4 regions of the Ruegeria sp. BJ6 genome follow, and region 1 is predicted to be linked to each of the others. Evidence: riboswitches for the same ligand, from Rfam matches in the RefSeq annotation. Region 1 holds a riboswitch; each other region holds the start of a gene.
What was found. A riboswitch is a leader RNA that binds a small molecule or an ion and turns the genes downstream of it on or off. The one in region 1 is predicted to bind cobalamin.
Positions count from the first base shown of each region.

Region 2: another riboswitch for cobalamin. It lies ahead of ACR0D6_RS05510 (CbtB domain-containing protein); the one in region 1 lies ahead of ACR0D6_RS21580 (hypothetical protein).
Region 3: another riboswitch for cobalamin. It lies ahead of ACR0D6_RS05580 (DUF1636 family protein); the one in region 1 lies ahead of ACR0D6_RS21580 (hypothetical protein).
Region 4: another riboswitch for cobalamin. It lies ahead of ACR0D6_RS17415 (DUF1636 family protein); the one in region 1 lies ahead of ACR0D6_RS21580 (hypothetical protein).

Region 1 covers NZ_JBQFSG010000016.1:7,782-13,358, forward strand. The annotation lists gene ACR0D6_RS21565 (TauD/TfdA dioxygenase family protein) at 1-593, opposite strand, end outside; gene ACR0D6_RS21570 (DNA polymerase III subunit gamma/tau) at 689-2,452, opposite strand; gene ACR0D6_RS21575 (protein-tyrosine phosphatase family protein) at 2,620-3,123, shown strand; gene ACR0D6_RS21580 (hypothetical protein) at 3,141-3,548, opposite strand; cobalamin riboswitch at 3,637-3,842, opposite strand; gene ACR0D6_RS21585 (TetR/AcrR family transcriptional regulator) at 3,860-4,423, opposite strand; gene ACR0D6_RS21590 (alpha/beta hydrolase family protein) at 4,509-5,366, shown strand; RNA gene ffs (signal recognition particle sRNA small type) at 5,439-5,537, opposite strand.
Region 2 covers NZ_JBQFSG010000002.1:52,976-58,552, reverse strand. The annotation lists gene ACR0D6_RS05525 (cobyrinic acid a,c-diamide synthase CobB) at 1-155, shown strand, start outside; gene cobA (uroporphyrinogen-III C-methyltransferase) at 152-880, shown strand; gene cobF (precorrin-6A synthase (deacetylating)) at 873-1,616, shown strand; cobalamin riboswitch at 1,660-1,867, shown strand; gene ACR0D6_RS05510 (CbtB domain-containing protein) at 1,904-2,074, shown strand; gene ACR0D6_RS05505 (CbtA family protein) at 2,079-2,777, shown strand; gene ACR0D6_RS05500 (hypothetical protein) at 2,842-3,336, shown strand; gene ACR0D6_RS05495 (DUF1636 family protein) at 3,324-3,659, opposite strand; gene ACR0D6_RS05490 (DUF302 domain-containing protein) at 3,829-4,293, shown strand; gene ACR0D6_RS05485 (thiamine pyrophosphate-binding protein) at 4,372-5,577, shown strand, end outside.
Region 3 covers NZ_JBQFSG010000002.1:67,847-73,423, forward strand. The annotation lists gene cobN (cobaltochelatase subunit CobN) at 1-1,472, opposite strand, end outside; gene cobW (cobalamin biosynthesis protein CobW) at 1,479-2,534, opposite strand; gene ACR0D6_RS05580 (DUF1636 family protein) at 2,531-2,911, opposite strand; cobalamin riboswitch at 3,006-3,226, opposite strand; gene ACR0D6_RS05585 (LysR substrate-binding domain-containing protein) at 3,299-4,183, opposite strand; gene ACR0D6_RS05590 (NAD(P)-dependent oxidoreductase) at 4,305-5,270, shown strand.
Region 4 covers NZ_JBQFSG010000009.1:128,885-134,461, reverse strand. The annotation lists gene ACR0D6_RS17430 (GTP-binding protein) at 1-670, shown strand, start outside; gene ACR0D6_RS17425 (DUF1826 domain-containing protein) at 667-1,302, shown strand; gene ACR0D6_RS17420 (DUF6525 family protein) at 1,299-1,571, shown strand; cobalamin riboswitch at 1,737-1,944, shown strand; gene ACR0D6_RS17415 (DUF1636 family protein) at 2,116-2,403, shown strand; gene ACR0D6_RS17410 (ABC transporter ATP-binding protein) at 2,400-3,185, shown strand; gene ACR0D6_RS17405 (ABC transporter substrate-binding protein) at 3,204-4,151, shown strand; gene ACR0D6_RS17400 (FecCD family ABC transporter permease) at 4,153-5,157, shown strand; gene ACR0D6_RS17395 (hypothetical protein) at 5,434-5,577, shown strand, end outside.

The sequences.
Region 1 (5,577 bases):
GTTACCGGATTTTTCCAGATCGCGCGCCATGGTCTGTCGGGCCAGCGGGTCATGCGCGGCAAAGCGGCAAGGTCGGCCGAGATCTTCGACCGGGAATGTGAAAGCCTGTGCCAGATTATGGCATCGCGCAAGGCATCTTTCAGATGGTCCGGCATATCCGCCCATGCCGCACGCGTAGAGGCGATTTCGGTTTCGCCGCCGCTTGGCGGTACGACATGCGCCGTCAGGATGTTGATCAATGCAGGGATCGGCAGAAATGTGCTGTCGGTGTGCCACAACATGTTGGCCTGCAGATCCAGAAGCCGCAGATCGTCCCGGGCCCGCATTCCTTTGTCGGTCTGGTTGGACAGTTCCGAGACCTGAAACTCCAGATCCCGTCCCGCGGCCATGGCTTCGCGATTTTCCAGTGGGCCAAACAATGCGCCAAGGCGCGTGTGATCCGAATCGGAGATCGACTGGCCGGGGAACAGTAGTAGGGAATGCGCCTCGAACGCTGCGCGGATCTCGGGATAGAGGTGACTTTCCGTCACTTCGCGCAAATCCACGTCGTGGATAGTCAGTCCAAACCTTTGATGCAGCGGGGTTGTTCTCATGTCACTCAAACTCGCAGGGTTTTGGTCAGAGTGAGAGGCGCAGGCCCGGGTTTCAAGCCGGTTTGCGACATCGCTGCAGATGTGTGCAAGACGCGTCAGTCTTCTTCGAAGGGATCCCACTCATCTTCGACCTCGGGCAGGGCTTCGGTCTCGACCTTGGCGGCCAGTTGCTCAACCGTCTGGATTTTGGTGATGCGTGCCTTGGGGAACTGTGCCAACACAGCCTGAACCATCGGATGTTCTCCGGCTTCGGCCTTCAGGGCGAGTTCTGCGGCGTCGCGCAATTCGGCAATCGTCGGTGCGTCGCCGTTCGAGGCGACGGACACCGCCCATCTGTTCCCCGTCCAGCGCTGCAGGGATGAACCCAACCGTTGCGCCAGATCCGTCGGGGCCTGTTCGGTTGGCGTGAATTCGATCCGGCCCGGTTGGTATGATACCAGTCGCACACCGCTTTCAACCTCCACCAACAGTTTTACATCGCGGTTCGAGCGGATCAGTTCGACCACATGCTCAAAGGTCGGATAACGGGCAAGGGCTGCCTGCAGTTCCTGCGCCAGCGCAGCAGTTGGCGCACCACCGTTTCCGCGCGGTGGCGACACATGGGCAGGTGCGGCAACGACACCCGCATTTGTGACGGCAGCACTGTTGCCGTTTACCGGGACGCCGCCGCCCGGGCCGCCCGAAGGCGGAGGGGGCGTGTCCTGAAGACGCCGGATCAGTTCCTCAGGGCTGGGCAGATCGGCCACATGCGTCAGACGGATAACTGCCATTTCCGCCGCCATCATGGCGTTAGGTGCGGCTGCCACCTCTTCCAGCGCCTTCAACAGCATTTGCCACATCCGGGTCAGTACGCGCATCGGCAAGGCCTGCGCCATCTGCTGGCCGCGGGCACGCTCGTCCGGTGAAACGGTCGGGTCTTCGGCGGCGTCCGGCGTGATTTTGACCACTGATATCCAATGGGTGATTTCGGCCAGATCGCGCAGCACCGCCAGCGGGTCGGCCCCTTCGGCATATTGCGCGCCCAGTTCGGTCAGTGCCCCTGCCGCGTCGCCGCGCAGGATCATGTCTGTCAGGTCCAGTACGCGCCCTCTGTCCGCCAGCCCCAGCATCGCGCGCACCTGATCGGCCGAGGTTTCCCCCGCCCCATGAGAAATCGCCTGATCCAGCAGCGATGTCGCGTCACGGGCGGAACCTTCCGCGGCGCGGGTGATCAGGGCCAGCGCGTCTTCGGCGATTTCCGCGCTTTCGGCGCTGGCGATCCTGCGCAGCAGGCCAAGCATGTCCTCAGGCTCGATCCTGCGCAGATCAAAGCGCTGGCAGCGGGACAGCACCGTCACCGGAACCTTGCGAATCTCGGTGGTGGCGAAGATGAACTTTACGTGCTCGGGTGGTTCCTCAAGGGTCTTGAGCAGCGCGTTGAAGGCGCTGGTCGACAGCATGTGCACTTCGTCGATGATGTAGATTTTATAGCGCGCGCTGGCGGCGCGGTAGCGGACGGAGTCGATGATCTCGCGAATATCGTTGACGCCGGTGCGGCTGGCCGCGTCCATCTCCATGACATCGACATGGCGGCCTTCCATGATGGCGGTGCAGTGTTCACATTTGCCACAGGGTTCTGTCGTAGGACCGCCTTCACCATCCGGGCCGATGCAGTTCATCCCCTTGGCGATGATCCGTGCGGTGGTGGTTTTGCCGGTGCCCCGAATACCGGTCATGATAAAAGCCTGCGCAATCCGGTCGGCTTCGAAGGCGTTTTTCAGTGTCCGCACCATCGCGTCCTGACCGACAAGATCGGCAAAGGTTTCGGGGCGGTATTTTCGGGCAAGGACCTGATAGGCCGTGGATGCGGTGTCGGTCATGTCTGCTCTGGCGGATTCGTACTGAAGCCGCAGCGTAGAGCCCCCTGCCGCCCGCGTCCACAGCGGGTCGTTGCGAAATTAATTTGGATAATGCCCGATGCGGGGTAAATTACAGCTGTGGGTAACCGGACGGCCATGACTGGCAGGGCCTGTTTGGGGGGAGTTAAATGTCTGAACTGGTGATATACGCCTTGCAGGTCGGCGGCGGAACGCTGGCCATTTCCCCGCTGCCGGGGCGTGGCGGAAGATATTCCGAAGATCTGAACACGATTGCCGACTGGCAGCCGGGTCTTGTGATCTCGATGACCACCGAAGTTGAGATGATTCAGGAGGGCGCGCGGCATTTTGGCACTGACATTCAAAGCCGCGCCAGCCGCTGGGTGCATCTCCCGGTCGAGGATTTTGGGGCGCCGCCTGCTGAAATTCGCGCGCGGTGGCGTGACGTCAGCGCCTCTGCCCGGCAGGCGTTGTCGGGTGGCGGGCGCGTGCTGGTGCATTGCAAAGGCGGGTGCGGCCGCTCGGGCATGGTTGCCCTGCGATTGATGGTAGAGTGCGGCGAAACACCGGCAAAGGCGCTGAGCCGCCTGCGCGCCGTGCGCCCTTGCGCGGTCGAGACCGAAGGGCAGTTGGACTGGGCTACAAAGCCCGCGCAGGCGCACGCGCAGCACTGACAGTTACTTGCGGTGACCTAAGCCGAAGCGTGTGTCGGACCGCAGGTGGCGGCGTTTGTTGTTCGAGGCGTCGCCTCAAGAATCGCGCAAGGTGGATTGGTGATCCAACCGGACGGCAGGGACGTTGAGGCCGGGTTCAACAGGACATCCGCATAGCGGTCCAGCTGAGCGGTTTCAGTTGCTTCATCCACATCGCAGTACACGCGAATCCGGCTCCCATATGCGTGAAACCGCGCCGTACAGCCGCCAGGGCAATGTGCAAGTTCAGTGTTACCCTCGATCTCGAAGCCGTCCGAAGTCGCCCGGCGAGCCTGTGTGACGGCCCTGGTAAGAGTGTTTGCCATGTGCAACAGCGCCGGGCAGGGTTCGCCGGTACGTTGGCAGACCGTGGCTGAAAGCACGTGTGTCTCGGTTTTCAAAATCATAATGCGCCCTCCGCGCGACGGATGGGGCGTTGATCAGGGGAAAGACGGCGCTGTGCGTCAAACCCATTACGGACACCCCGCCCGAATTCGAGTTACAGTTTCGATGGCAGGTCTCCTGACTTGCGGGTCATTGCTTTGCCGACCTTCCCGGCCATTTGGCCAGTGGCATTTCGGCATTGCTCTCCGCCTACAGTTGCGGGGGCAGTCGCGGCATTGGTTCAATTGAACCGCACCGTGTTCCCTTTTCATCCCGTCCGAAGATTCGGCACGGAAACCATCACGCAAGTGCTACCCGCACGGAAGCGCCCGGGTCAACGGAATTCGTCGAACCGCATCATCTTTGGAAGTCCGCGCAGTACGTCCGAATTCTGCCGGGCGCGCGCCAGTTGCCATCCGCCCTGCAGCAGGATGAACAGGGCATCTGCCTGAAGGTCGGGGTCTGGTGCGTTCAGACGCCTTGCGTGGTCTTTCACTTCGGTCATCCAGCCTTCGTACAGATGATAGGCGTGCTCGCGAAATTCGGTGTTCTCAGGCCCTTCGAACAGCGTTGCCGAGATGGGGCAGGTGTCCCAATGCCCTGACTTATCGAAAAGTTTCGCGATCTTGTGGCACAGGATCTCAACACCTTCTCGAAAGTTCCCGGCGGGCTCAAACGAGGCTGCGATCAGGCGCAGCATGCCATCCGACGCCCATGTCGCGGCAGCAAGCGCCAGATCGGACTTTCCGTTCGGAAAGTGATGATAAAGCGAACCCTTGGGCGCATTCGCAGCCATAAGCAATTCGGACAAACCAACGCCGTGATAACCCGAACGCTGGAACAGCTCGGCAGCGGTGCGGATCAGGCGATCTTTGGTCGGAAGCGGACGTTCGGTCATTTGAATTGTATATTGACGAGATTAGACCGATTGGTCCAGAACGAACTGAATGGACCGATTGGTCCAGTGATCGTCGGAGTGTGAGATGTTGGACAGCCAGAACTCGGTAGCAGTCGAAGATTTCAGGTTTCCATCGGGCGGCGCGGAGCTGTCAGCCCGCCTGTATGCACCGGCATCTGAACCTTCAGTGGTGGTCGTTCTAAACGGCGCGACGGGTGTACCCAGAGACTATTACAAGCATTTTGCCCGATGGCTGGCAGCGGAAAAGGAAATGGCCTGCCTGACCTATGACTATCGTGATTTCGGCCATTCGCAGACAGGCCCACTAAAGGCGTCCACGGTGACCATGGCAGACTGGGCCCTGATCGATATGCCCGCTGCACGAAACGAGATGCGGCGCAGGTTCCCGGACGCGAAACTGTGGGTCATAGGGCATTCCGTTGGCGGGATGCTTGGGCCGGTGCAACCCGGTATTGAAGAGATCGACCGGATGATCTGCGTCTGCTCGGGTCTGGTGCATCACAGTGATCACCCCTGGCCCTATCAGGGGCTGGCGCGGCTGTTCTGGTTTGGTCACGCGCCCTTGCTGGTTCGCTTGATGGGGTATCTTCCCGGGCGGATGATCGGGTTTGGCGCGGATTTGCCGCCGCTGGTCTATTGGCAGTGGCGGAAATGGTGCACCTCGCGGCAAAGCTATTTGCCCGAAGCGGGGCAGGGCCTGCCAGCAGCGGATTGGGGCCGTTCGGACGCTCAGGTGGAGATGTTTGCATTTACCGACGATCAGGTGATTCCGCCGAAATGTGTCTGGCGTCTGGCCGATGTCTATGGCCCCGCAGCGCAAAGGCACGAATTGAATCCTGTTGACTTCGGGCTTGAAGACGTCGGGCATCTGGGGGCATTCGCCCGCCGGAATGCAGCTGTCTGGCCAAAGCTGATGGCGTGAACAATCGGCCACTGTTACAGGCGCAAACGGTCAGACTAGAGCCGTTCCTGGGATCACGATTGTAGCGGGAAAAGGTGAGAGGCTGGACATCGACCCAAGCGGGACTCGTTGTGGCTGCTTCCTTCCGGACCTGACCAGGTTGGCGAGGCGCTCGCCCGCGCCAACCTCTCGCAGCCGATATAGGCAACAGATCGGAAAATGGCAACCCGCC
Region 2 (5,577 bases), on a different contig from region 1:
GGCACGAGTTCCACTATTCCTCGATCGTTGAACAGCCTGACGCGCCGCTGGCACGGGTATTCGATGCAGAAGGCGCAGAAGGCCCGCAGACAGGATCGGTACGTGGCAACGTGACCGGCACATTCTTTCACCTTATCGCGGAGGCCTCAGCATGAGCGGTTTCGTTTCGTTCATCGGTTCGGGTCCCGGCGATCCTGAACTTTTGACGCTCAAGGCCGTGGACCGGATGCAAAAGGCTGACGCGGTGCTGTTTGACGACCTCAGCAGCGGCCCCATCCTGAGCCATGCGCGCGAGGATGCCGATCTGGTGGGCGTAGGCAAACGCGCGGGCCGCCCTTCGCCCAAACAGGACCATGTAAGCCGCCTGCTGGTGGATTACGCGCAAACCGGCGCACGCGTCGTTCGGTTGAAATCTGGCGATGGCGGGCTTTTCGGGCGACTGGAAGAGGAACTCGTTGCGCTGCGCGCTGCCGGGATTGAGTATGAAATCATCCCCGGCATCCCCTCCGCTGTTGCGGCGGCAGCGGCGGCGGGCATCCCGCTGACACGGCGCCTGACCGCCAGGCGGGTGCAATTCGTCACCGGCCATGATGTCAGCGGCCAGTTACCCACAGACCTGAACCTGCCCGCGCTGGCCGATCCCGATGCGACGACGGTGGTCTTCATGGGCAAACGCACTTTTCCTTTGCTGGTCGAGGCACTGCACAAGCACGGCCTGCCGCTGGATACGCCCGCATTGATGGCTGAGTCGGTTTCAACGCCTGATCAAAAGTTGCACCGCGCGACGGTTGGCGCGCTGTCCGAGCAGCTGGCGGCTGAGATCGGCACAGCCCCTGCCCTGATCCTGTACGGCCCCTTGGCAGAGTTCGACGATGTTTGACCTGACCCTGATCGGTATCGGCACCGGAAACCCCGACCATGTGACCTTTCAGGGCACAAAAGCCATTCAGGCTGCGGACCTGATTCTCATTCCCCGCAAGGGCGAGAACAAAGCCGATCTGGCCGGGCTGCGGGAAGAGATCATCGCCGCAGTGACGGACACCCCGCCACAGATCGCCTATTTCGATATCCCAAAGCGCCGCGCCGACGATGGCTATCTTCGTGGCGTGGACGAATGGCATGACGCCATTGCCCTGCGCTGGCAGGAAGCGATCTCGGCCTATCCTAACGCACGTCATGTCGCCCTACTGATCTGGGGCGACCCGTCGCTTTATGACAGTTCGCTGCGAATCGCCTCACGACTGGACCCGCAACCAGAGACCCGCGTGATCCCCGGCATTACCGCGCTACAGGCGCTGACGGCAGCCCATTCGATTCCGATCAATGATCTTGGCGCACCATACGTGGTGACCACCGGGCGGCGAATCCGCGAGGAAGGCTGGCCGGAACACGCTTCGAAAGTGGCGGTGATGCTGGATGGAGAGTGCTCGTTCCAGAGCCTTGAGATGGCCGATTATGACATCTGGTGGGGCGCTTACGTCGGGATGAAAGAGGAAATCCTGATCAAAGGTCCCTTGAATGAGGTTTGCCAGGAGATTCTGGCCAACCGCGCGATGCACAGGGCTGCGCATGGCTGGATCATGGATATCTATTTGCTGAAAAAGCGTGTGATCTGACCTAAAACGTCGCAAATGAAGATTGCGCCGCCCCGTGCATCCCGGCTAAATGGAAGGGTCTGGTCCCGCCGGAGCAATCCGGACGCTAAGAGGGAATTTGGTGCGACTTTCGTGAAAGTCAAAGCCAGAGCCGCCCCCGCGACTGTAAGCGGTGAGCCCCTGTTCAACCGGCCACTCCCGATCTTCGGGGGGAAGGCGAACAGAGGCACCGACCCGCAAGCCAGGAGACCTGCCAGGCGAGAAACTAAAAACCGGCCGTCGGGTGCGGCGGCACAGGAGGACAAGAAATGACGACAAAAACGCTTAAGGCATCCGCCGCGAATACAGGCATACTTCCCGCCATTTTCGCTGTGGTTCTGGGTCTGGGGATCGTTACCCTGGCTGGCCACGTTCAGGCATCGGCCCTGCACGACGCCGCACACGACGTGCGTCACGCAACCGGCTTTCCCTGCCACTGAGACCATGTTCAGTCGCATTCTGACCAGCGCGTTGTTCGCTGGTGCTGCAGCAGGGCTGATAGCCGCTCTGCTGCAGCTTGCGTTTGTGCAGCCGGTATTGCTGCACGCGGAACTTTATGAGTCCGGTGAACTGATTCATTTCGGCGGTGAGGCTGTTTCGGCCCATCCCGATTTGCCCGGCATGTTTTCCGACCTTCAGCGCGACGCGCTGAGCGTGATCTTCACGATGTTTATCTACACAGGGTATGCATTGGCTCTGGTCGCCCTGATGTCGGTTGCCGAAGGTCAGGGGCACGAGGTCAATGGCCGAACCGGCGTATTGTGGGGTCTTGCCGGCTTTATCGCACTTCACTTCGCTCCGGGGTTCTCACTGGCGCCTGAAGTGCCCGGGGTTGCCGCAGCCGATGTCTATGACCGGCAGATCTGGTGGTGGGCAACGGCAGCCGCCGCAGCCGTGGCCATGTGGCTGATTGCCTTTGGGGGCAATATCATCAGCTATGTGATTGCAGCGATCCTTTTGCTGGCTCCGCATGTCATCGGTGCACCTGAACCCGATGTCTTCACTGGTCCTGTACCAACCGAAATCGGCGCCCTGTTCGCCGCGCGCGCTTTCGGCATTGGTCTGGTGGCGTGGATTCTGGTCGGTGCATTTGCAGGTTATTTCTGGCAAAGCGAAAGCAAACGCGCAGAAGCTAACACCTGATTATGCATGAAGTTTGCCCGCCGGAGTATCTCCGGCGGGCGTTTCATTTTCGCAAGGAAAAGAAATGTCCCGCTCACTTTCACTTTTCGCCATTGGTCTGGTCTTTGGCGGCGGCGCCGGGTTTGTGTTGGCTGCGGCCAATGGTGTTACCTTTGATGGTCATGATCATTCAGATCCGTCTCATCACGGCGGCGCGCATGCCGAAGCTGCAGCGCATGACCATTCCAAAACCATCAGCCTGCCCGCCGGGCCAGATGCGCCGGGGCTGGAGATCGACCTGATCAAAGACCCGATGGCAGGTTGGAACCTGCATGTCCAACCGCAGAATTTCCGTTTTGCGCCGCAAAACGCCTCGTCTGATGACAGGCCGGGCGAAGGTCACGCGCATGTCTATATCAACGGAGCCAAACTGGCGCGCCTTTATGGGAACTGGATGCACATCCCGGAGTTGCCGAAAGGCGAGGTCGAGGTCGAGGTGTCGTTGAACGCCAACAGCCACAGCCCTCTGGCAGTGGATGACGCGCCGGTCAGTGCCAAATTGACGATTCAGGTGGACTGAAGCGCCGGAATTCGCGCGCGCAGACACAATCGAAGCCGCCCGCAAGGCCGGGCGTCTTCAATCCAGCCCATGGGGCTGTTCAGATAAGTTTGGCACGTTGCAGCAATATCATCCGCATCAGCCTGCACATCGATCCCGGAAAATACATATGAGGCCATGCCTTCCCCCTGTAACGCAAGCGCTGCGGGTTCTTCGCAACTGCTGAAGCAGGCGTGTTCACCAAGCTGAACGTGATCCTCCAACCCAACGCGCACCAACGCCGCGCGCACAGCCAGCCATTCGGCGTCACGATCCCGCGCCCCGGCACAGCTGCTGCAGATCATCAGCCTCATCCGCTCTGAACTCATCCCGCCCTCGTCCATACTATTACTGTTACTGCGGCTTTCGCTGGCGGTGTGCAAGCACTCAACCCGCAAATACACACGGGAATGTGAGCGCGTACAAAGCGGAATTCTGGCATCAAGTCCCCGTGAAGACACCGGAGGGCGAAAAATGAAACCACACTGGGTAGCATTGTGCCTGTTGGCCCTGCCCGCATGGGCCGATGATCTGCAGCCGCGCGACGGTTGGGCCGTGTATCCGACCGACAAGGCCTATGATGAACTGGTGCCGGACGTTGTCGCATCAGTAAAGGCCAACGGCCTGATAGTCGTCACGCAGGCTGGACCGACCAAGGCCGCCGCCGCACGAGGCATAAACATTCCAGGCAACCGGGTGATCGGAGCCTTCAACAATGACTACGCGGTGCGCGTTCTGGAAACCTCGACCGCCGCCATGATCGAGGCGCCGATCCGTTTCTACGTGACCGAAAACGCAGACGGAACATCCACCCTTTCCTACAAGACACCCAGCCATGTATTTTCACCCTATGCCGAAGAAGGCGGCGAGGCACTGGCCGGAATTGCCCGGGAACTGGACGAAAAGTTTCAGGACATCGCGGAATCCGCAATCAAATAGTCACACTGACGTGATCCGGCTTGCACCCGCCCGCTGCCTCCGCAATCTGCTGCACAGCAAGATGAACGGAGCATACTGATGCAGGATCAGCCCCCCCGCGCCGCGGACCTTTTGGCCACAAGACTTTATGAGGCAGGGTGTCGCCACGCCTTCGGAATGCCCGGCGGCGAGGTTCTGACACTGGTGGATGCGCTGGAACGGGCCGGAATCGCCTTTCATCTGGCCAAGCACGAGAACTCGGCCGGGTTCATGGCCGAGGGTGTTCATCACCGCGACGGCGCTCCGGCGATTCTTGTGGCCACACTCGGGCCCGGCGCAATGAACGGTATCAATGTGGTCGCCAACGCCCTGCAGGACCGGGTGCCGATGATCGTTTTGACCGGATGTGTCGATGCGGACGAGGCGCTGACCTATACGCATCAGGTGATGGACCACAGTCAGGTCTATCGCTCGATCACCAAGGGTACATTCTGTCTGACTGCCGAAGGGGCGGATATCGTTGCTGACAAGGCGGTATCTCTTGCCACGCAGGCCCGCCCGGGTCCGGTTCATATCGATGTTCCCATCTCGGTCGCCGATACCCGTGTCAACGGCACCAAGCGTCGGCGGCTGGCCAAGGCCGCGCCGGTCGCGCCCGAAGGAACCTGCCTTGAGAAGGCGCGCAAATGGGTCGCCGAAGCCGAACGCCCGTTGGCAATCATCGGTCTTGATGTGCTCTATGACGACTCCAAGGCCATCGTGCAGGCGTTTCTGGAACATTTCGGCATCCCGTTCGTAACCACCTACAAGGCCAAGGGGGTCGTGCCCGAAGATCACCCTCTGTGTCTGGGCGGAGCAGGTTTGTCACCATTGGCCGACAAGCATTTGGTTCCGCTGGTGGAGCAAGCTGACCTGATCCTTTGCCTCGGGTATGATCCGATCGAAATGCGCCCCGGCTGGCGCGAGATTTGGGACCCGGACAAAAAGCGCGTCATCGATATCGCGGCAGTGGTCAATGATCACTACATGCATCAGGCCAGTCTGAATCTGGTGGCCGATACCGGCGCCACGCTGGAGGCCATTGCCAAAGGAAACCCTGCTTGTGCAACCTGGCCCGATGGCGAACCCGAAAGGGTCAAGGCTGCACTGGCACAGGTTTTCCCGATTGATGATGAATGGGGGCCAGCGGCGATCATTGCCGAAACACGTGCAACCTTGCCGCCTGAAACGCTGGCCACTGCCGACAGCGGCGCGCACCGCATCCTGCTTAGCCAGATGTGGTCATGTCCAGAGGCGCGCGGACTG
Region 3 (5,577 bases), on a different contig from region 1:
TCAGGCTGCAGCGCGACCAGCGCCTTGCCACGACGCAGGGCGGTGAAATGGAAGGCGCCATCGATAAAGTTCGGGTCGTCTTCGGGATTGCCCCAGACGGTTTGCAGATCTGCGCGCAGAGTTTTTGGCAATTCTGCCAATGCAATCTGAAACTCCGCCACCGGCCACGAAATCCGTGCGTCCAACAAGGTTTCGGTAATAGGCTCGACCGGCGCGGTGTCATAGCCTTCGCTCTGCAGATCGGACAACATCGCCTCAGCCGACGCCAACGCGTCCAGACCCACGGCGTGGGCCATCTGCCAGTCCTTGCCGGGGTAGGTGGATAGCACCAGCGCCGGGACCTGATCGACCTTGGGTTTGTCGTGCAGTTTCAGCCAGCCGGCCACACGGTCGATGATCGCTTTGATCCGGTCCGGTTCGGCCCGGTGGGCGAAACGGGAATATTCCAGGTGCGGGTCGCGCTTACCCGGTTCCTTGAACGAAGCGATACCAGCCGAAATACGCCCGTCCACCTCAGGCAGAACCACATGCATGGCAAGGTCGGCCGGCGACAGCCCCCGTTCCGCCTCGGCCCATGCTTTGCGACGTGAGGTGGCCAGAGCAACCTGAAACACCGGCACGTTGGCAGCGTCCAGAGGCGACGTTCCCGACGCGCTTTTGCCTGAGAATGAAGTGGCGTTGATGATCGCAGACGGGGCCAGAGCCACGACCTGTTCGCGCAGCCAATCGGCAGCAAGCGGAGCTTTCAGTGAAGGCGCAAACAGACCCACGGCGTCGAACCCGCGTGCGCGGAGGCGGTGGATCAGGGCGGCAACCGGGGCCGTGTCGGCCGAGGTCAGATAGGCCCGGTAGAACGTCACCAGGATGCGTTTCGCATCACCCGAGAAGGCCTTGTCCACCGGTATCACGCCGCGATTCGGGCACCAAACACCGCATTCCGGCAGGGTCTTGGCACCCATCACCGGACCGGCGTACAATCCCGCCGCCAGCGCCATCTGGGCCAGCGCGGCCTGCGCTGCGACCTCGCCGCCCGTGTCACACAGATGCGCCAGCCGCCGCAGGGTTGAGACGGGCAGGGTGGAATACTCGTCCAGCCGTGTATCCTCGCGTCCGTCCGCGGGCAACACGGCCAGAGCAATGCCCTTGGCCTGCGCCAGTGCCAGCACCTGCTGCACCCCATAGGACCAGTAGGGTACACCACCGATCAGGCGGATCAGGATACCTTTCGCACCTTCCAGCGTCTGTTCGACATATGTATCGACCGACAGTGGATGCTTAAGTGCCGTCAGGTTGGCCAGCCGCATCGTCGGCATCCGCCCCTCGGGCCCGCCACCGCGATGCCAGCCTGCCGCGAAAGCGCCAAGGTCGCTGTCCGAAAAGGACAGCACCACCAGATCCGCCGGGCTCTGGCCCAGATCGGTCGGGGTCTCGGTTTCTTCTAACCCGTGGCTTTCGCGGAAGACGACGTGCATGTGCGGTTACTCGGCGGCCTCGGCAACACCCACGAGGATATCGCGGATTTGGGCCTCTTTGATGTCGTCATGCTCGGCGATGACCACCAGACGCGAGCGACGCTCTTCACCGGGTTCCCACGGGCGGTCATACTGGTGACGCACGCGCGCGCCAACGGCCTGCACCAGCAGGCGCATCGGTTTACCCTGAACCGCAGCATAACCTTTGACGCGCAAGATGTTCAGCTCGTTGGCCAGACGTTCAATATTGGCGACCAGTTCCGCCGGGTCGGTCTGTTCAGGCAGCTCAACGATGATGCTTTCGAAATCGTCATGTTCATGGTCGTGATGACCGTCGTGATGCGACGGACGGGCGTCCATGTCATCCTCGGCGGCGGCCTCAAGTCCCAATACGACGCGCACGTCAACGGCTCCTTCGGCCACCTCGACGACGGGCAGAGGGCGCGGGGCTTCGGCGGCGATGATCTCTTTCGCTTTGGCCACACCCTCGGGACCGGCCAGATCGGGTTTGGTCAGCAGGATAATGTCGGCACACGAAATCTGATCTTCGAACACTTCGGACAGCGGCGTTTCGTGGTCAATTGAGTCATCGGCCAAGCGCTGGGCATCCACAGCCTCGACATTCGGCGCGAAGCGACCGGCAGCCACGGCTTCGGCGTCGGCCAGAGCAATCACGCCGTCCACGGTGATTTTCGAGCGGATATCCGGCCAGTCGAACGCCTTCAGCAGCGGCTTGGGCAGCGCGAGGCCGGAGGTCTCGATCAGGATGTGGTCAGGGCGCGGCTCCAGCGCCATCAATGCCTCGATGGTCGGGATGAAATCATCAGCCACGGTGCAGCAGATGCAGCCGTTGGCCAGTTCCATGATGTTCTCCGCCGGGCAATCGGGGATGGCGCAGGATTTCAGGATGTCGCCATCGACGCCGACATCGCCGAATTCATTGACCACAACGGCCAGACGCTTGCCCTGCGGGTTCTGCATCAGGTGGCGCACCAGCGTGGTCTTGCCCGAGCCCAGAAAGCCGGTGATCACAGTGACGGGGAGTTTTTCGAGGTTGCTCATTTCAGGGCTCCAATCGGGGGAATGCGGGCCGCACAGTTTTTGCGGAAGTGTTCAGGACGTTCGCGCCATTTCACCAGACCGTCTTCGGTCTCAAGGTATTTGGTGGCGCCTTCGACGATGGTTTCGACGTGGTCGGTTTCGTTCAGGTTTTCGTAGACAAAGGTCCAGCGGGACGGGCCGCCGCGCAGCACGATCGAACAGCCCTGATCGCAGTTCGACAGACATTCCACAGCTTTCAGGTTTACTCCGTCCGGCAACTCGGCCTGTTCCAGCGCCTTGTGCAGCAAGGTGCCGGGGCGCTGCGCGTCGTCCTCGATAGGCAGCCCACGACGGCACGTGGTGCAGACCAGCAGCTCGACTGGCGCGGTCTCGGTCATGTCTCTCATCCCCCCAAATCCTCTTCGCGGGGGACGGGGTTTCATGCGGGCCACGTATCGCGACATGGACCCGGCACCGGAACACCCCGCCCGGTTACATCTACGGCTGCTGGCAGGTCTCCCGGCTTGCGGATGTCAGAGGCCCGGTTTGTCTGGATCCTCTGGCAGATGTCCCGCCTTCCCGGCCTTGCGGGCCAGTGGCTTTGGGCACCCTCTCCGGTCACGGTCGCGGGGGCGGCTGCGTTTGACGGAAAACCGCTGACGCATTCCCTTTTCATCCATTCAAAAATGGACACCAACGCATGCGACATGCGGCACGGGCAGGGGGCTTGTCAAGCGTACTGGCGCCCTTGTGACACGCCGCATCCGAAAAGCGACTTGAGGCAGTCAGTCAGCGTCATGGGTTGCCAAACGCTCCTGCAACCAAGCCTCAAACAGCCGCGCAGGAGTGGACGGCTGCGATCCCGTTGTCGCGCGGATCAGGTAATGCGACTGGGCAAATGGAATCGGCGGCCCCACCAACTGCAGCGGTGCGCCCTGCGCGATGGCGTTGCGGGCAAACCGGGTTAGAACGGTGGCATACCCAGCGCCTGCCATCACCAGTTGCAGCGCGGCCACCGTCGTGTCCACAGAATGACGGGCCGAATTTTCGGCAACGGAGAGGCCATTGGCTTCGAAATATCTAGCCCAATTGTCTTCATATCCCAGAATATGAACCAGAGGTCCGTTTCGCAGGTCTTTGAGCCCGGGGAGCGGGTCGCCAGCACGACAGACAGGCACAATGGTTTCAGAGCAGAGCTTTTCGGCGATCACACCGGGCCAGTCGCCATATCCCAACCGAATTTCTACATCCACGTCCCCCGGAGCAACGCTGTCATTCCAGATATGGGACACAAGGCGCACGGGAATATCAGGGAATTGGCGACAGAACTCAGGCAACTCGGCTGCAATCCAATAGGTGGCGGTTGAAATGGCCGCCCTGATGGTCAGGCTTTGCCGGGTCGCCGGTCCAAACAGACTGTTGGTACTCAGAGCGATGTCGGACAGAGCTCGCCGGACAGTCAGCGCATAGGACTGTCCCAGTTCGGTCAGGTCCAGTCGGCGAGCATTGCGAGTGAACAGTTTTTCCCCAAGTTCAGCCTCAAGTGACCTTATGTGCAGCGAAACCGCTGTTTGTGTCAGGCCCAGTTCCTGCGCGGCGACAGTAAAGTTCAGATGGCGCGCAGCGGATTCGAAACTGCGCAACCATGCTGGGTTTGGGAGGCGGTCCATTTATCACCAAAATTTTTTTATGATTGTGACCGTTATTATTCGTTTCTGTTGCCCTTATCCAGCATTGATAATCCGCGTGTGAATCGCGAATGCGCAAATGGCCAATCTGGGAGGAATAGGCATGAAAGTTGGCTTCATAGGTTTGGGAAACGTGGGCGGCAAGCTTTCGGGTTCGCTGTTGCGCAATGGGGTTGACCTCACCGTTCATGATCTGAACAGGGATCTGGTCGACGAATTTGTTGCTCGTGGCGCGAAAGCGGCGGACAATCCAGCGCAGTTGATGCGCGACTGTGACGCGGTCATAACCTGTCTGCCGTCGCCTTCGGCTTCGGACGCAGTCATGCAGCAGATGTTGCCCGAGGTGAAAGAAGGCAAGATCTGGATGGAGATGTCCACCACGGACGAGGCCGAAGCGAAACGCCTAGGCGCCATGGTTATCGAGCGCGGCGGTGCGGCAGTGGATTGCCCGGTCTCGGGGGGGTGCCATCGGGCGGCGACCGGCAATATCTCGATATTCGCAGGCTGTGATCGCGCGACGTTCGAACAAATTTTGCCATTTCTGACCACGATGGGCCGCCGTATCCTGCATACCGGCGATCTGGGCTCTGCTTCCGTCCTTAAGGTTTTGACCAACTATCTGGCGACCGCCAACCTGATCACCTGCGCCGAGGCGCTGGTCACTGCAAAAGCGGCCGGCATGGACCTGAACACAACCTATGAAGCCATCAAAATTTCGTCTGGCACCTCGTTTGTGCATGAAACCGAAAGCCAGGTGATCCTGAACGGCTCGCGCGATATCTCATTCACCATGGATCTGGTTAAAAAGGATATCGGTCTGTTTCAGGAAGTAGCGGACCGGGCCGGTGTTCCGCTGGAGATGAACCCGGTGATGATCAAGATTTTCGAAGACGGCATCGCCCGGTACGGTGATCGCGAACTATCTCCGAACATCATCCGCCGTCTCGAGGATGCAACGGGTATCGACGTCCGCGCCCCCGGATTTCCAACCGAAATGCTGGATGATGAACCGGAAGAGGCGGGATACGAAGTGATCCCGCAAGGCAAGGAGTTGAAAGCGGCAGAGTAATCCGCAAGTAAGTTCAGGTGCGGGCAGCCTGTGGAACAGACTGCCCGTAGAATTGTTCTTGCTGGTTCACGTCTTATGTTAGTGTTCTGTACAACAGGACGCTGCCAAAGCGTGGAGGATGCCATGGCCTGCTCTCGAACTATAATTGCACTGGTAGTTGTGTGCATTTTGGCCGGGTGCGAAACCGGGACGGGGCCGATCGGATCATCCGACGTTTCGCGCGCTGACTACGAGCGTCACAAGGCCAATCGCCAATCCTATATGTATCAGGGCTTGTAATAAACAGTCCGCAGCGGCTTTACCTGAG
Region 4 (5,577 bases), on a different contig from region 1:
GGTTTTGAACAAAGTCAACGATGCGGGGGCGGATAAGGTCGACGCAGCGCGCAAGATCATCCGCAGCCTGAATGCGGATGCCGAGATTATTGAGACAAATCACTCCTTAGTCGCCGCCGAGAAAATTCTCGACACCGGCCTCTTTGATTTTGAACAAGCTCATGAGCATCCGATGTGGGCCAAGGAGCTGTACGGTTTTGCCGATCATGTGCCAGAGACCGAGGAATATGGCGTCACCTCATATGTATACCGGGCACGGCTTCCGTTTGTTCCCGAGCGCATTTTGAAAGTCCTCAATGGTGATTCGCCGGGGGTGATCCGGGCCAAAGGGCACTTTTGGATCTCGACACGACCCGACTGGGTAGCTGAGTTTTCGCTGGCCGGGGCGCTGTCCAGTGTAAAACCGCTGGGCACCTGGTGGGCGTCGGTACCGGAGGAGCGGCGCCCTACACACGACAGTGCGAAAGCCTACATGCAGGCCCACTGGCAAGAACCCTGGGGTGATCGTCGTCAGGAAATCGTCTTCATCGGAGCGGGCATTGACTGGCCGGCTTTGAAGGCGCGATTGGATGCCTGTCTTGTTCCTGCAGCTGCAGCCATGGGGCCCGACACATTGCCCGACTATCCGGACCCGTTTCCAATCTGGCGGCGGGTGGAGGATGCCGCATGAACTTTGCCAAAACGCTGGAAAAAGACGCGGCCATTGGCGTCGCGGTCGCGGAAAACCTATCGTCATTCGCCACGTTTCTTCAACCCGGATGCGCTGCTGCGATCTGGCGGAGGCAAGCACCTGCTGACGTCCAAAGCTGGCTGAACGAGCTTGATCCAGAGGTTCTGCCACGCGGTCGGATCATTTTAACTCCGCATGAGGTCAGGTCTGCACTGGCGAATCTCTGTGACGCGTCTGGATTGCCTGACACTCCGGAAAGAGAGTGGCTTCAGGATGATATCGTTTCCCTCGCTGACATGTTCTCGCATCTGATGAATGCAAGGTTCCTGCGACTGCGATTGGATGTTGTGACCACTAACGCCTGTCGTAGATTTCATATCGATGCGATTACCGCGCGGTTGGTTTGCACTTATCGCGGTACCGGAACACAGTACGGCATTTCGCAGGATGGAACGGATCCAGCACATGTGTTCACGGTTGAAACCGGTGCTCCAATTCTCTTGCGGGGGACGCTGTGGCCCGAACAGCCATCGTCAGGGCTGTTGCATCGCTCGCCGCCGATTGAGGGTACAGGTCAGACCCGGCTTGTCTTGGTGCTGGACCCCGTGTTCGACCCGGACGACGAAGCATGAGCCGGAATCTCGGGCAATGCAGTCTACGACGCAAGCGGCGTTCCGATGATCCAATGGCTGCATTTGACGGCTTGCCGGCGCCGTTGAGGCGTTGGTTGTCCGAAGCAGCCTTGCCATGGTCCCCCACATCCGCGCGACGCATTTGGTCAAAGTCGCGGGCCCGCGGTCTCACGGCGGAGGAAACACTTCGGTCCCTAAGCGAAGCCGAAGCCAGAACGCTTGCCCGTGACCGGCAATCCACCGTTTTCAAACTCATGTCCCGAACGTGAAGGAGAACTCATGTCTCATTCATCACGGCCTGTTGTTGTTAAACATGCGGCTTTTGGCACCGCTCGATCGATGGCTTTCATGGAACCGGTTTGACGACGCCGAACGCAAAAGATGCAATTGATAGGTTTTGACTCAGGTCCCGATTGACAAGGCATCCGGTCTAAGACAATCAGGGTACAGATGGTTCCCCATGGTACGCCCAGGGGATGAAAAGGGAATACGGTGCGGTCCGCCTGTCGGTGCCAAGTCCGTAACTGCCCCCGCAACTGTAAGCGGTGAGCGACGCCAAACAACCACTGGCCAATAGGGCCGGGAAGGATGGCCAAGCGACGATCCGCAAGTCAGGAGACCTGCCATCGCATGTTTAACCAACCCGGGGCGGGGCGTCCTGGAAGGAGGCTTTGATGGCACGTCTGACACGTGTTTACATGATCGGCACCTTCTGTCCGCGCTTGGCTTTAAGCGGAGCGGACAATGCCGGAAACACCTGACCATTTCCTTCTGATCTGCTCGACCTGTCGCGGCGCACTGTCTGTTGGGGCCATGCGCAATACGCTGACCGGTAAGCTGCCCACGGGATTCGCTATCCGCACAGTTGCCTGTATGGCCGGTTGCGCGCAGCCAACAACTGTCGGATTTCAGGCCGTCGGTAAAGCTCAGTATCTGTTCGGTGACATTGAAAGCGAGGAAGACATCGAAGCGCTGGCCAAATTTGCGCAGCAATACCACGACAGCCCAGATGGCTGGACCAATGCCTCCGACCGGCCTGGTCCACTTTTTACAAAAACCCTTTCACGTTTGCCTGGGATCCAATTGGAGGAGCCATCATGACGACCTCGACCTTTCTGGTTGCGCGGGACCTCGAATACTATGCGCTCAACGGTGATGTCCTGCTGCAGGACGCCTCGTTTGAGTTGGACGAGGGCGCGATACTGGCAATTGCCGGTCCGAATGGGGCTGGAAAAACAACGCTTTTGAACCTGCTGTGCGGGACGGCTGAGATCGTGCTGGGCGACGTTCTGGTCAAGGGGCGCTGCCTGAAACAGATGCCCGCCAAAGACCGGGCCCGGATGATCGCCGTTGTCAGTCAGCAAGAGCTTCCCGATGGCAGGCTTTTGTTACGGGATTACGTCGCGATGGGTCAGATTCCGATCTGGGCCGACCGTTCGGCTGCAGAACACGCTGAAGAACTGGACAGGGTACTGAACCTGACCGGCCTGAATGCATTGGCAGACAAACGAATGGCAATGCTGTCCGGGGGCGAGCGGCAACGCGCCCATATAGCCCGGGCTTTGGCGCAGAACCCATCACTTCTTTTTCTGGACGAACCCACCAACCATCTGGACCCGGATGCCAAGGGGAGGATGCTGTCGCTGGTCGCCGAACTGGGCATCACGGTGGTGATGATCGTCCACGATCTGGTGATGATCCCCGAATTTGCCACCCATGTGGCGCTGATGAAATCCACGCGGCTTACGGGATTTGGCCCCGTGGCCGATGTACTGACCCCGGAACGGGTCCGCGACACGTTTGGCGTCGATTACCTGTGCTTTCACCACGAAGGCCGCATCATCCCAGCGCTGGATATCCGAAGAACAACAGTCTCAACCTAAACCAAGGAGCATTCCCGAATGAAACACATCTGGTCCGTGGCGCTGGTCACAGCCATGGCAGGCGCCGCGTCCGCGCAGGAGGTCAGCGTCGACAACTGTGGCGAGCCGCTGGTGTTCGAAACTCAGCCCGAACGGCTGGTCGTACATGACATGAACATGACCGACATGGCCTTTGCGCTGGGTCTGCAGGAGAAGATCGTCGGTCTGACCGGCATCACCGGCTGGTACAAGACCAGCCCGGAATTCGACAAGTTGCGCGGAGACATCCCGGAACTGGCGCCGAAATACCCGACGGTCGAAAATCTTGTTGCGGTCGAACCTGACCTGTTCTTCGCTGGCTGGTATTACGGCATGAAGCCGGGCGGCGACGTCACGCCGGACACGCTGGAGCCCTTTGGTATCAAGACCATGATCCTGACAGAAAGTTGCGTGCATCTGGACAAGGACCGCCCGGAGGCCAGCATGGGCCTGCTGTTCGACGACGTTCTGCGGCTGGGCAAAGTCATGCATGTCGAGGACGAGGCTGAGGCGTTGGTCACAGGCTGGAAGGAAGAGCTGAACGCGCTTGAAGCTCAGACCGCAGACCTGCCCAAACCGCGCGTCTTCTTGCTGGACGGTCCGGCGGATGCGCCCTTTACCGCGGGCAAATTCGCCATCCCTGACGCGATGATCGCCGCCTCTGGTGGTGAGAATGTCACGCATGACATGGACACCAGCTGGGGCCGTACCTCGTGGGAGGCGGTGGCCGCTGCAAATCCGGAATTTCTGGTGCTGCTGGATTATCAAACTGGAAACGGGGCTGCGGACACGTTCAAGTTTCTTCAAGAACATCCGGTGATGTCCCAGACCGACGCCGTGAAGAACGAGCGCTGGATTGGCCTGCGGTACGAAGAGCTGACCCCCGGACCCGCGAACATCAAAGCGATCTCGAAAATGGCACAGGCCATGCATCCGGGTCTCAACTGATATGGGCCGATCCGGTCTTACACTTGTGCTGGGGGCGGTCGTTCTGGCCGCCCTCTTGCTGATTTCAACCATTTACGGCACCACGTCCATTCCGGTCTCCGACACAATCACTGCCGTTATGCTTGGAACGGGGCTAAGTGATGGGGAAATGTCGCCGCTTCACCGGATCGTATTTGACCTGCGCTTGCCGCGCGCATTGTTTGCCGCCGTGATAGGTGCGGGGCTGGGCATTGTTGGTGTCGTCCTGCAAACTACAACGCGCAACGATCTGGCTGATCCGTTCCTTTTCGGCCTGTCCTCCGGTGCAGCTGCAGGGGCCGTGTTCGTCATAACAGTCACCGGAGATATTCTGGGGTTCTGGACTCTGCCACTGGCGGCCTTTTGCGGGGGGCTTGTGGCGTCGGGCATTGTGCTGGCACTGGTTCACGGGCTGCGCACAAACGCACCGGAAAAGCTGATCCTTGCCGGTCTTGCGGTTTCCTTCCTGTTCTCCGCCATTACGAACTATCTGATTTTTTCAGGCGACAACCGTGCCGCGCATTCGGTCATTTTCTGGATGCTGGGCGGGCTAGGTCTAGCCCGGTGGGAGACATTCCCGCTGGTCTGCGCCGGGTTGCTTCTGATCCTGTCCTATTCACTTTATCGCAGCCGTTGGCTGGATGCGCTGCTGACCGGAGACCTGACCGCCGCGACGCTGGGTGTACCGTTGCCGAGGTTGCGGTTCAGCATGTTTTTCACCGCCGCCCTTGCAACAGCTGTATTCGTTTCGGTGGCAGGCGTGATCGGATTTGTTGGCCTGATGGTCCCCCACATCGCCCGCGGAATCGCGGGACCATTGCACCGGCAGCTCTTGCCAACTGCGGCGATCGTCGGGGCGGCTTTGCTGACCGGATCAGACATACTCAGCCGTCTTTTGCTTGCACCGCAGGAACTGCCCGTCGGGATCGTCACAACATCCATCGGATCCGTTTTTGTGTTCCTGCTGTTGTTCAGAACGTCCAGGTGATCACCAACTTGCTCGTGTATTGTGAACCCGTTGGGTCATACGAATTTGGATACCTGTAATAAAAAAAGCCTGATGGGATTTCGTTGTCCGCACGAGAATCTGTTGGACGTTTGAGCCCCTAAGCGGATCTAAAAACTGGAGAAAAACCGCATTGGTGGATAACCCTTGTGGTCGCCAAAATTTCACCACGATTTGTGTTCAGATGGGGTCTCGTATCGAGCTTTCGAAAGGACCCCAACTTTGAAAAACTATATTGCTTCCGCAACCGCTCTTCTTTTGTCTGCCGCGGTCGCAAATGCCGAGATCTGCTATCTCGAAATCGATGGCGTGATCGAGATGCAGGGGCCATGTGTGTTCGACCCAATGGGTGGTGGGGATTTCTTTGCGGCGGATATCGATGACCGAACCGCCTTTGTATAC